2 regions of the Blastococcus sp. HT6-30 genome follow, and region 2 is predicted to be linked to the other one. Evidence: predicted binding sites of a transcription regulator. Region 2 holds the regulator's gene; the other holds the start of a gene.

Region 1 (4,379 bases), 1.1 Mb from region 2:
CGGTGCTGATCCTTCCAGCGAAGCCGGAGCCTCACAGGCAAGGAGTCGACCGAACCGGGAGCAGTCCCGGAGGCCCCGCTCGAGATCGCTTTGGCTGGGACCCTGTGCGTTCCCGGGGCGACTGATGCGCCCTGCCCGGAAGGATACCGGGACGGGCCCGCAACCCCGGCCTGTCGACCAGACCCGAAAGGCGATGGGCCCAGACCTGCGCCTGTACTTAGAGGTGACCTGCACCCGCCCAGTGCCGAGCGCCCGCCGGCGGACGCCGTGCTTGGTCAGGGCCCGGTGACGCCTGGACGTCACTTGCCCACAGGCCCGATGACACCGAGCGTCGCCAGTGCTGACGTTCCCGCGTCGTTCGCTGACGCCGCCCGATGAGGCGGGCGGCCTCTGACCTGTCGCCCTACGGCCGCTCAGTTCGCCATGTCCACGAAGCGGCTGTAGTGGCCCTGGAAGGCGACCGTGACGTTGGCCGTCGGGCCGTTGCGGTGCTTGACCAGCATGATGTCGGCCTCACCGGCCCGCGGGGACTCCTTCTCGTACATGTCCTCGCGGTGGATCATCATGACCATGTCGGCGTCCTGCTCGATGGAGCCGGACTCACGGAGGTCCGACAGCATCGGCTTCTTGTCCTGGCGCTGTTCCGAGCCACGGTTCAGCTGCGACATCGCGATGACCGGGACCTCGATCTCCTTGGCCAGCAGCTTCAGGGCGCGAGAGAACTCCGAGACCTCCTGCTGACGGCTCTCGACCCGCTTGCCCGACGTCATCAGCTGCAGGTAGTCGATGACCACGAGCTTGAGGTCGTTGCGCTGCTTGAGCCGCCGGGCCTTTGCGCGGATCTCCATCATCGTCATGTTCGGCGAGTCGTCGATGTAGAGCGGGGCGTCGGCCACCTCACCCATGCGGCGCGCCAGCTTCGCCCAGTCCTCGTCGGAGAGGGTGCCGGCGCGCATGTGGTGCAGCGGCACCTTCGCCTCGGCCGAGAGCAGACGCATGGTGATCTCGTGCTTGCTCATCTCGAGCGAGAAGATCACCGCCGGCATCTGGTGCCTGACCGTGGCCGAGCGTGCGATGTCCAGGCCCAGCGTGCTCTTGCCGACACCGGGTCGGGCCGCGATGACGACCATCTGCCCGGCCTGCAGGCCGTTGGTCAACTCGTCGAGGTCACGGATGCCGGTGGGGACACCGCGCGCGGTGCCGCCCCGGGAGGCGATGGCGTCCAGCTCGTCCATCGTCGGCTGCAGGACGTCCTCGAGGCGCGCGTAGTCCTCGCTCATCCGCTTCTCGGTGACGTCGTAGATCTCCTGCTGGGCGCGGTCGACGATGTCGTCGACGTCCCCCTTGCCCCCGGCCGCACCGTAGCCGAGCTGCACGACGCGGGTACCGGCCTCGACCAGGCGCCGCAGCACGGCCTGCTCGGCGACGATCGCCGCGTAGTAGCCGGCGTTCGCGGCCGTCGGCGTCGAGGCGATGACCGTGTGCAGGTAGACCGCGCCGCCCATCTTGGACAGCTGGTCGGTGCGGTTGAGCTCCGCGGCGACGGTGATCGCGTCGGCGGGCTCACCGCGCCCGTAGAGGTCCAGGATGCAGTCGAAGATCACCTGGTGCGCAGGACGGTAGAAGTCGTTGCCGTGCAAGACCTCCACGACGTCGGCGATCGCGTCCTTGCTCAGCAGCATGCCGCCGAGCACCGACTGCTCCGCCGCGACGTCCTGAGGCGGCTGCCGGTCGTACTCCGGCGCCGTCACGGACGGTCGGCTGAACTCGTCGGCCACCGCCACGGGGGTACCTCCATCTCCTTGCGGGCGCGCCCGCATGACCACTGCGCGCAGGGGAAGTACGCGAGCTCGGCGGGCGGCGCCGGACCGAACGTCGGTTCGATCAATGCCTACCGGAGGGGACCGACAGTTCGCCGTCCCCGTGGTGGCCGGAGAGGACGTTAGGAAGCCGCGGCGGGAGAGTCCACCACCGTTGTGCACGTGGATCTGCACAACTTGTGGACAAGTCGGTGGACGGAGGCGTGTCGACATGTGGAGGAGGCGGGGGACGGCGGGCGCCCCTCCGGGCGATCACCCCGTGCGACCTGCACGCTTGCCGCCCACCGGGTGTGGACGGAAGAAACTTCTCGAGAAACTTCCGGCCGTCGCACCACGAGTCACAGCGGTGCACGGGGGATCCCCGCGGCCCGGGGGAGGGCGTCGCCCGGCCTCCTGTGCGCTCTGGGAGCTCTGCTGCCGTTCCGTCGGGCCGGCGGAAACCTCCCGGGTGGCCGCGACGCTCCTGGGACGCCTGGAGGGCCGGGAACGCCACGAGGGGCGCCGGACGGGAAGTCCGGCGCCCCTCGTGGGCAGTGCAGCGACCCTCCGCGGGGGAGGGCCCGTTCCCTACTCGGCGACGACGTCGATCGTCAGCTGAGAGGTGACCTCGGGGTGCACCCGCACGGTGACGGTGTGCTGACCCGTGGTCTTGATGCTGCTGGGCAGCTCGATCCGGCGACGGTCGAGCGCCGGGCCGCCGGCCGCGGTGACCGCGGCGGCGACGTCGGCGGTGGTGACCCGGCCGAACAGGCGACCACCGTCACCGGCGCGCGCCGGCACCTGGACGGTCAGGCCGTTGATACGGCCGGCCAGGGCCTGCGCCTCCTCGTGGGAGGCCACCTCGCGGGCGGCACGCGCCCGGCGCAGGGACTCGACCTGCTTCTCGGCACCCCGGGTGGCCACGATGGCCAGCCCGCGGGGCAGGAGGTAGTTGCGGCCGTAGCCGCCCTTGACCTCGACGGTGTCGCCGGAGGACCCGAGACCGGTGACCTCCTGCGTGAGGATCAGCTTCATCGTGCTCATGATCAGCGCGCCGTCGAGGTGTAGGGCAGCAGCGCCATCTCACGGCTGTTCTTCACGGCCGTGGCGACGTCACGCTGGTGCTGGCTGCAGTTGCCGCTGACGCGGCGGGCACGGATCTTGCCGCGGTCGGAGATGAACTTCCGCAGCAGGGTCGTGTCCTTGTAGTCGACGTAGGTCGCCTTGTCCTTGCAGAACTGGCAGACCTTCTTCTTGGGCTTGCGAACAGGGGGCTTGGGCACCTGGTTCTCCAGAATCGAACGGTTTGTGTGGCCCCGTCCAGAGGTCCACCGCGAGCTCGCGAGTGGTGAGGGGGACGGGGTCCTTGCTCAGAACGGCGGTTCGTCGGACGGCCCGGCAGGCGTCGACCACGGGTCGCTCGCCCCGCCGCCGCCACCACCGAAGCCGCCGCCACCGCCGAAGCCGCCGCCACCGCCGCCGCCCTCACCGCGCGAGGCGCGGGTGACCTTGGCCGTGGCGTAGCGCAGCGACGGGCCGATCTCATCGACCTCGAGCTCGACGACGGTGCGCTTCTCGCCTTCCTTCGTCTCGAACGAGCGCTGCTTGAGGCGGCCGCTGACGATGACGCGCGATCCGCGGGTCAGCGACTCGGCCACGTTCTCCGCGGCCTGACGCCAGACGTTGCAGCGGAGGAAGAGCGCCTCGCCGTCCTTCCACTCCTGCGACTGGCGGTCGAAGGTCCGGGGCGTCGAGGCCACGGTGAAGTTGGCGACGGCAGCGCCCGACGGCGTGAAGCGCAGCTCCGGATCGGCGGTCAGGTTGCCGATGACGGTGATGACGGTTTCGCCGGCCATGGTCAGTGGACCTCGGGCCGCATCAGCTTCGTGCGCAGGACCGACTCGTTCAGGTTCAGCTGCCGGTCGAGCTCGGAGACCGCTGCGGGCTCGGCATCGATGTCGATGACCGCGTAGATGCCCTCGGCCTGCTTGTTGATCTCGTAGGCCATGCGACGGCGGCCCCAGATGTCGACCTTGCCGACGTTGCCACCGGAGTTGGTGATGACGGTCAGGAACCGGTCGAGCGAGGGCGCGATCGTGCGCTCCTCCAGATCGGGGTCGAGAATGACCATCAGTTCGTAATGACGCACGGAGAACCCCACCTCCTCTGGTCTCAGCGGCTGCAGGGAATCTGCAGCAGGAGGGTCGTACACGCGTCGCGCGCCCCGGCTGGAGCCGGAACGCGCGGCTTCAGGTTACCAGCGCTGTGGATCCGGCCATCAGGCGCGGCCGTGGGGGACGACGACGGCCGTCGCGGTGACGCCTGGCGATCAGCGGGTCTCGCGCGCTGCCTGTGCGGTGCGGACGAGCGCCGCGGTGACGGCGGCCAGCGCGACGACGGCGGCGAGCGCGGCCGTCGGCAGGGTGACCGGGTCGGCCCCCGACACGGTGGCGACCTGGTCGGCCGCCTCCCCGTCCGGCCCGGAGGAGCCCAGACCGGCGAGCTGGCCGAACACCGGGACCGAGGCGCGGTCGTAGGAGCCCGTGACGCCACCGGCACCGGTGCGGTCCGTGCTGCCGG
Region 2 (4,379 bases):
GAACGAGATCGACGCGTCGGCGGTCCCGGAGGTCATCGTCGTCAACAAGGTCGACGCGATGAGCGAGGAGGACATCCTCGCCCTTCGCCAGGCCCTGCCGGGCGCCGTCTGGGTCTCCGCCCGGACCGGGGCCGGCATGGACACCCTGCGCCGGCTCGTCGCCGAGCGTCTGCCGCACCCGGACGTCGACGTCGACGTGCTGGTGCCCTACGAGCGGGGTGACCTGGTGGCCCGCGTGCACCGGGACGGCGAGGTCCTCAGCGAGCAGCACGAGGGCGGCGGCACCCGGCTCACCGCCCGGGTGGACGGAGCGCTCGCGGCCGCACTCGAGGAGTTCGGGGCTCCGGTCGCCTGACCTCCGGCCGCATCGATCACGATCCGGTCACGGCCCGGTACGGTTGCGGCGTGGCGAGGGGCGCGGTGCGGGAGACCGGTCTTCCCGGTTCCGCGCCCGTCGTCTCGGCCGGTCGGCCGCCGTGGTGGCTGGTCGGCGTGGCGGTCCTCGTCCCGGTCCTCGTGACCGCCGACCTGCTCACCCACGGCTCGCTGGAGCGGCTGGACCTGCTGGTCTCGGAGGTCGTCAGTGACTGGGGACTGCGGGGCACCGCGGGCTACCCCGTGGTCTGGCTGGTCACCCAGCTCGGCGGGCGGGTCACCATCCTCGCGGTGCTCGCCGGTCTGCTCGGCTACCTCTTCTGGCGGCGGCGGACGTGGTTGCCGATCGCCCGGGTCGCGCTCGCCCTCGCTGTGCTCACCGCCGGCGTCTACGCCATCAAGCACGGCATCGGTCGCACCGCCCCGGCCTTTCCGGGGTCGTACTACTTCCACCCCGACGGCGCTTCCTTCCCCTCCGGGCACGTGGCCAACGCCGTGCTCATGTGGGGCGTCGCCCGGTGGCAGGCGGTCGAGTACGGACTGCCGTCGGCGGTGCAGCGCACGTTCTGGTGGCTGAGCGTGGCCGGACCGGTCGCCACCGGTGTGGCGATGGTGTCGCTGGACTTCCACTGGGTCACCGACGCCGTCGTGGGAGCGGCTGTGGGCATCGTGCTGCTGGGCGTGGTTCATGCACTGGACGCGCTCGTGCTGTCACGCTTCGTCCGTGCCCGAGCAGGCCGGACCGGATAGCGGCGCCGTGAGGCGGCTCGTCCTGGCGACCGCGCTGACCGGCGTCCTGCTCGGTGTCCCCGGGATCGCCGGGGCCGGGGGCGCAGCACCCACAGTGCGGTGCTCGATCACCGATCCGCGCCTCGCCGAGGTCTCGGGACTCGTCGCCGTGGGCGAGCAGGTGCTCGCGCTCAACGACGGCGGCGACCAGGTCGCCGTCTACGGGCTCGACGACGCGTGCGCGGTGATCGACGTCCAGTCCGCCCCCGTGGACCCGTACGACCCCGAGGACCTGGCGGTCGGACCGGACGGCGGCGTCTGGATCGCCGACACCGGGGACAACAACGTCGACCGCGCGACCGTCGCGCTGCACGTCCTCCGCCCCGACGGCAGCACCGCGCTGCACCGGCTGACCTATCCCGACGGCGCGCACGACGCCGAAGCGCTGCTGGTGACCCCGGACGGAACCCCGTACGTGGTGACCAAGGAGGTCCTGGGCTCCAGCGGTGTGTACCGGCCGGCCGGTGCCCTCGCCGACGGCGGAACGGCGCCCATGGAACGGGTCGCCACCGTGAACGTGACGCTGACCGGCACCCCCGGCGGACCGGTCGGCCGGGCCGGTCAGCTGATGATCACCGGTGGGGCGGTCGCGTCGGACGGCAGCGCCGTCGCGCTGCGCACCTACACCGACGCCTACGTGTGGCCGCTGACCGCCTCCGACGTCCCGGGCGCGCTGGCCGGTGAGCCCGTGCGGGTGGCCCTGCCGGAGTCACCGCAGGGCGAGGCGGTCAGCTTCACCGCCGACTCGCGCGCGCTGGTGGTCGCCAGCGAGGGGCTGCCCAGCGCGGTCACCGTGGTACCCCTCCCGGCCGGCGCACCGCCCGCGGCGACGGCGGCACCGGTTGCGGACCCGCTGCCGGGCTTCGAGGAGCTGGTGCGCTCGGACCGCTCACCGGTCGCGGCCGCGTTGATCGCCGCCGCCGTCGCCACCCTCGTGGTCTGGCTGGGCAGCCGCCTGCGTCGTCGTCCCTGACGGTCAGACCCTGCGCAGGACCGACACGACCCGGCCGAGGATCGTGGCCTCGTCGCCGGGGATGGGCTCGTAGGCGGGGTTCTGCGGCAGGAGCCACACGTGACCGTCGCGGCGCTTGTAGGTCTTCACCGTTGCTTCACCGTCGATCATGGCGGCCACGATCTCCCCGTTCTCGGCCGTCGGCTGCTGGCGGACGACGACCCAGTCGCCGTCGCAGATCGCCGCCTCGACCATCGAGTCACCGACCACCTTGAGCATGAACACCGTTCCCTCGCCGACGAGTTCGCGGGGGAGCGGGAAGACGTCCTCCACCGCCTGCTCGGCGAGCACGGGACCACCGGCGGCGATCCGCCCGACCAGGGGTACGTACGTCGGGGCAGAGGCCTGCTCGCCGTCGCCGACCACGAGCGGCTCGACGGCGGCGGCGCGTCCTGCGTCGCCGGGCAGCCGGACGTCGAGGGCGCGCGGCCGGTTGGGGTCGCGGCGCAGCCAGCCCTTCTTCTGGAGGACCGACAGCTGGTGCGCGACCGAGGAGGCCGACGACAACCCGACCGCCTCGCCGATCTCGCGCACCGAGGGCGGGTAGCCGCGACGGTCGATCGAGTCGCGGATGACCTCCAGCACCCGGCGCTGCCGCTGGGTGAGTCCGTCACCGTCGGCCGTCCGGTCCGGAAAGGCGCGCACCGACGCCGAGGCGTCGGCCGTCCCCGGGGCGGCGCTCCGGCTCCCGCGTCGGCCGCCGGACGTCCCGCTCGAGTTCGTCACGTCTCCTCCTCGCCGGCTGCCCGCGCAGCTGATCAGCCTGGTCGTCGTAGCGACCGTAGCGCCGATCGCCGGTCAGTTCAAACACGTGTTCGAAAGTTGCCGTGTCGCGTCGCTCCTGTCGGACCCGTGCGGTAGACATCGGGCAAGCGTTTGAATCGAACAGGCGTTCGGGCCGGGGGGATCCGGCCAGGTGAGGAGCGGGAAGCCATGGCCGGCAGTGCGGCAGCGACGGTGCGCGGAGAGATGCCCGGCGCGGTGCGGGAGCGGCTCGAGCGGCGGCCGGAGCGGCACCTGCGCGTGCTGCCGCCGGTCCCGCGCGCCTACGCGGTCGCACCGGCGGCCGGAGGTGGGGCCGCGGGCCGGTCGGCGCGCGGCGCCCGTCCCGCCGTAGCCCTGGGGCATGCCGCAGGGTGGCCGGGGAAGCCGGCGCTGCCACCTCTCCGGCTGACCGCTCGCGGTCGCCGGCTCGTGGCCGCCCTCGCGCTGCTGCTGGTCCTCTGCGTGGTCGCGCTCGGGACCGCGGTGCTCGGCGGGGACGGTGCCGGCCTGGAGCTGATGGGGACGACGAGGGTCATCGTCGAGCCGGGGGACACGCTGTGGTCGATCGCGAGCGCAGCGGCGGGTGGGCGGGACGTGCGGGAGGTCGTCGACGGCATCCAGCTGTTGAACGGCCTCGACGGCTCGGCGATCCTGCCGGGGCAGGTCCTGCGGCTGCCCTGAGTCAGCTCCCCCGAGCCCGGTGGACTCCGCCGGCCGCGGCAAGAGGTGCCCAGCCCGGCCCGACGAGCTCCTCGACCGTGCGTGTTGAAGCGTCGGCCGTCTGTGTTGGCCATCACCCTCGCCGCCTGTCGCAGTCCAGCGTCATGGAGAACCGCGCCGCGGTGTCCGCCCTGCCGACCCCAGGCCGTCGAGGCCCACCAGGTCGGTGCCTGGTGTGCAGGGGCTGCCGGGCTGTCGGCATGACGATTCGGGCACCTGCCAGGTGTGCGTGCGGGTCGTCGTGGGCGGCGCCGAGGCGACGGCGTGGAGCGAGCTGTCGACCGTGCGGCTGCCCGAGCCGCCTGTCGCCGCACCCGCTGCGGCCGTCGTCGCGGCATCTCGCGCGACGCAGCGCGTGGCCGTGGCGCGGGCGGTGTCCGCAGTTCGCGGCGGGCGCTCCGCCGGTGCCGACGCCACCGCGAGCCTTCCGCTGGTCCGAGACGCCGGGCATGTCCTGTGACTGCTGGGATCCGGTGTTCCGCGTGCGCACGGCAGTGCCGGGGCGGAACACGCCGAGGAAACGATCACTTGCACATCTTGTGCGGCGCGTCCTAGGGTTCCCCTACATCTAGTAGTTACAGAGCTGTAAGCCCGTCCACAGGCTGGTCCTCAGGTTCTCCCCGGCGCATCCACCGGATGTCCCCAAGAGGGTCCACAGCCGGCCGGTGGGGGTGCAGGAAGAAGGAGGTGAACCACCGTGCGATGCCCGTTCTGCCAC

The links. Region 2 encodes LexA, which represses DNA repair genes until DNA is damaged. Its sites were predicted from a motif close to TCGAACANNTGTTCGA; they were not measured.
Region 1: the regulator LexA is predicted to act here: its motif matches at 1,869-1,884, upstream of dnaB (replicative DNA helicase).

Annotation. Positions count from the first base shown of each region.
Region 1 covers NZ_CP155792.1:3,664,733-3,669,111, forward strand. The annotation lists gene ABC795_RS17720 (transposase) at 1-10, opposite strand, end outside; gene dnaB (replicative DNA helicase) at 414-1,784, opposite strand; gene rplI (50S ribosomal protein L9) at 2,388-2,834, opposite strand; gene rpsR (30S ribosomal protein S18) at 2,846-3,082, opposite strand; gene ABC795_RS17740 (single-stranded DNA-binding protein) at 3,170-3,655, opposite strand; gene rpsF (30S ribosomal protein S6) at 3,658-3,948, opposite strand; gene ABC795_RS17750 (hypothetical protein) at 4,129-4,379, opposite strand, start outside.
Region 2 covers NZ_CP155792.1:2,570,224-2,574,602, reverse strand. The annotation lists gene hflX (GTPase HflX) at 1-355, shown strand, start outside; gene ABC795_RS12390 (phosphatase PAP2 family protein) at 406-1,125, shown strand; gene ABC795_RS12385 (hypothetical protein) at 1,133-2,137, shown strand; gene lexA (transcriptional repressor LexA) at 2,141-2,902, opposite strand; gene ABC795_RS12375 (LysM peptidoglycan-binding domain-containing protein) at 3,110-3,622, shown strand; gene ABC795_RS12370 (hypothetical protein) at 3,837-4,121, shown strand; gene nrdR (transcriptional regulator NrdR) at 4,359-4,379, shown strand, end outside.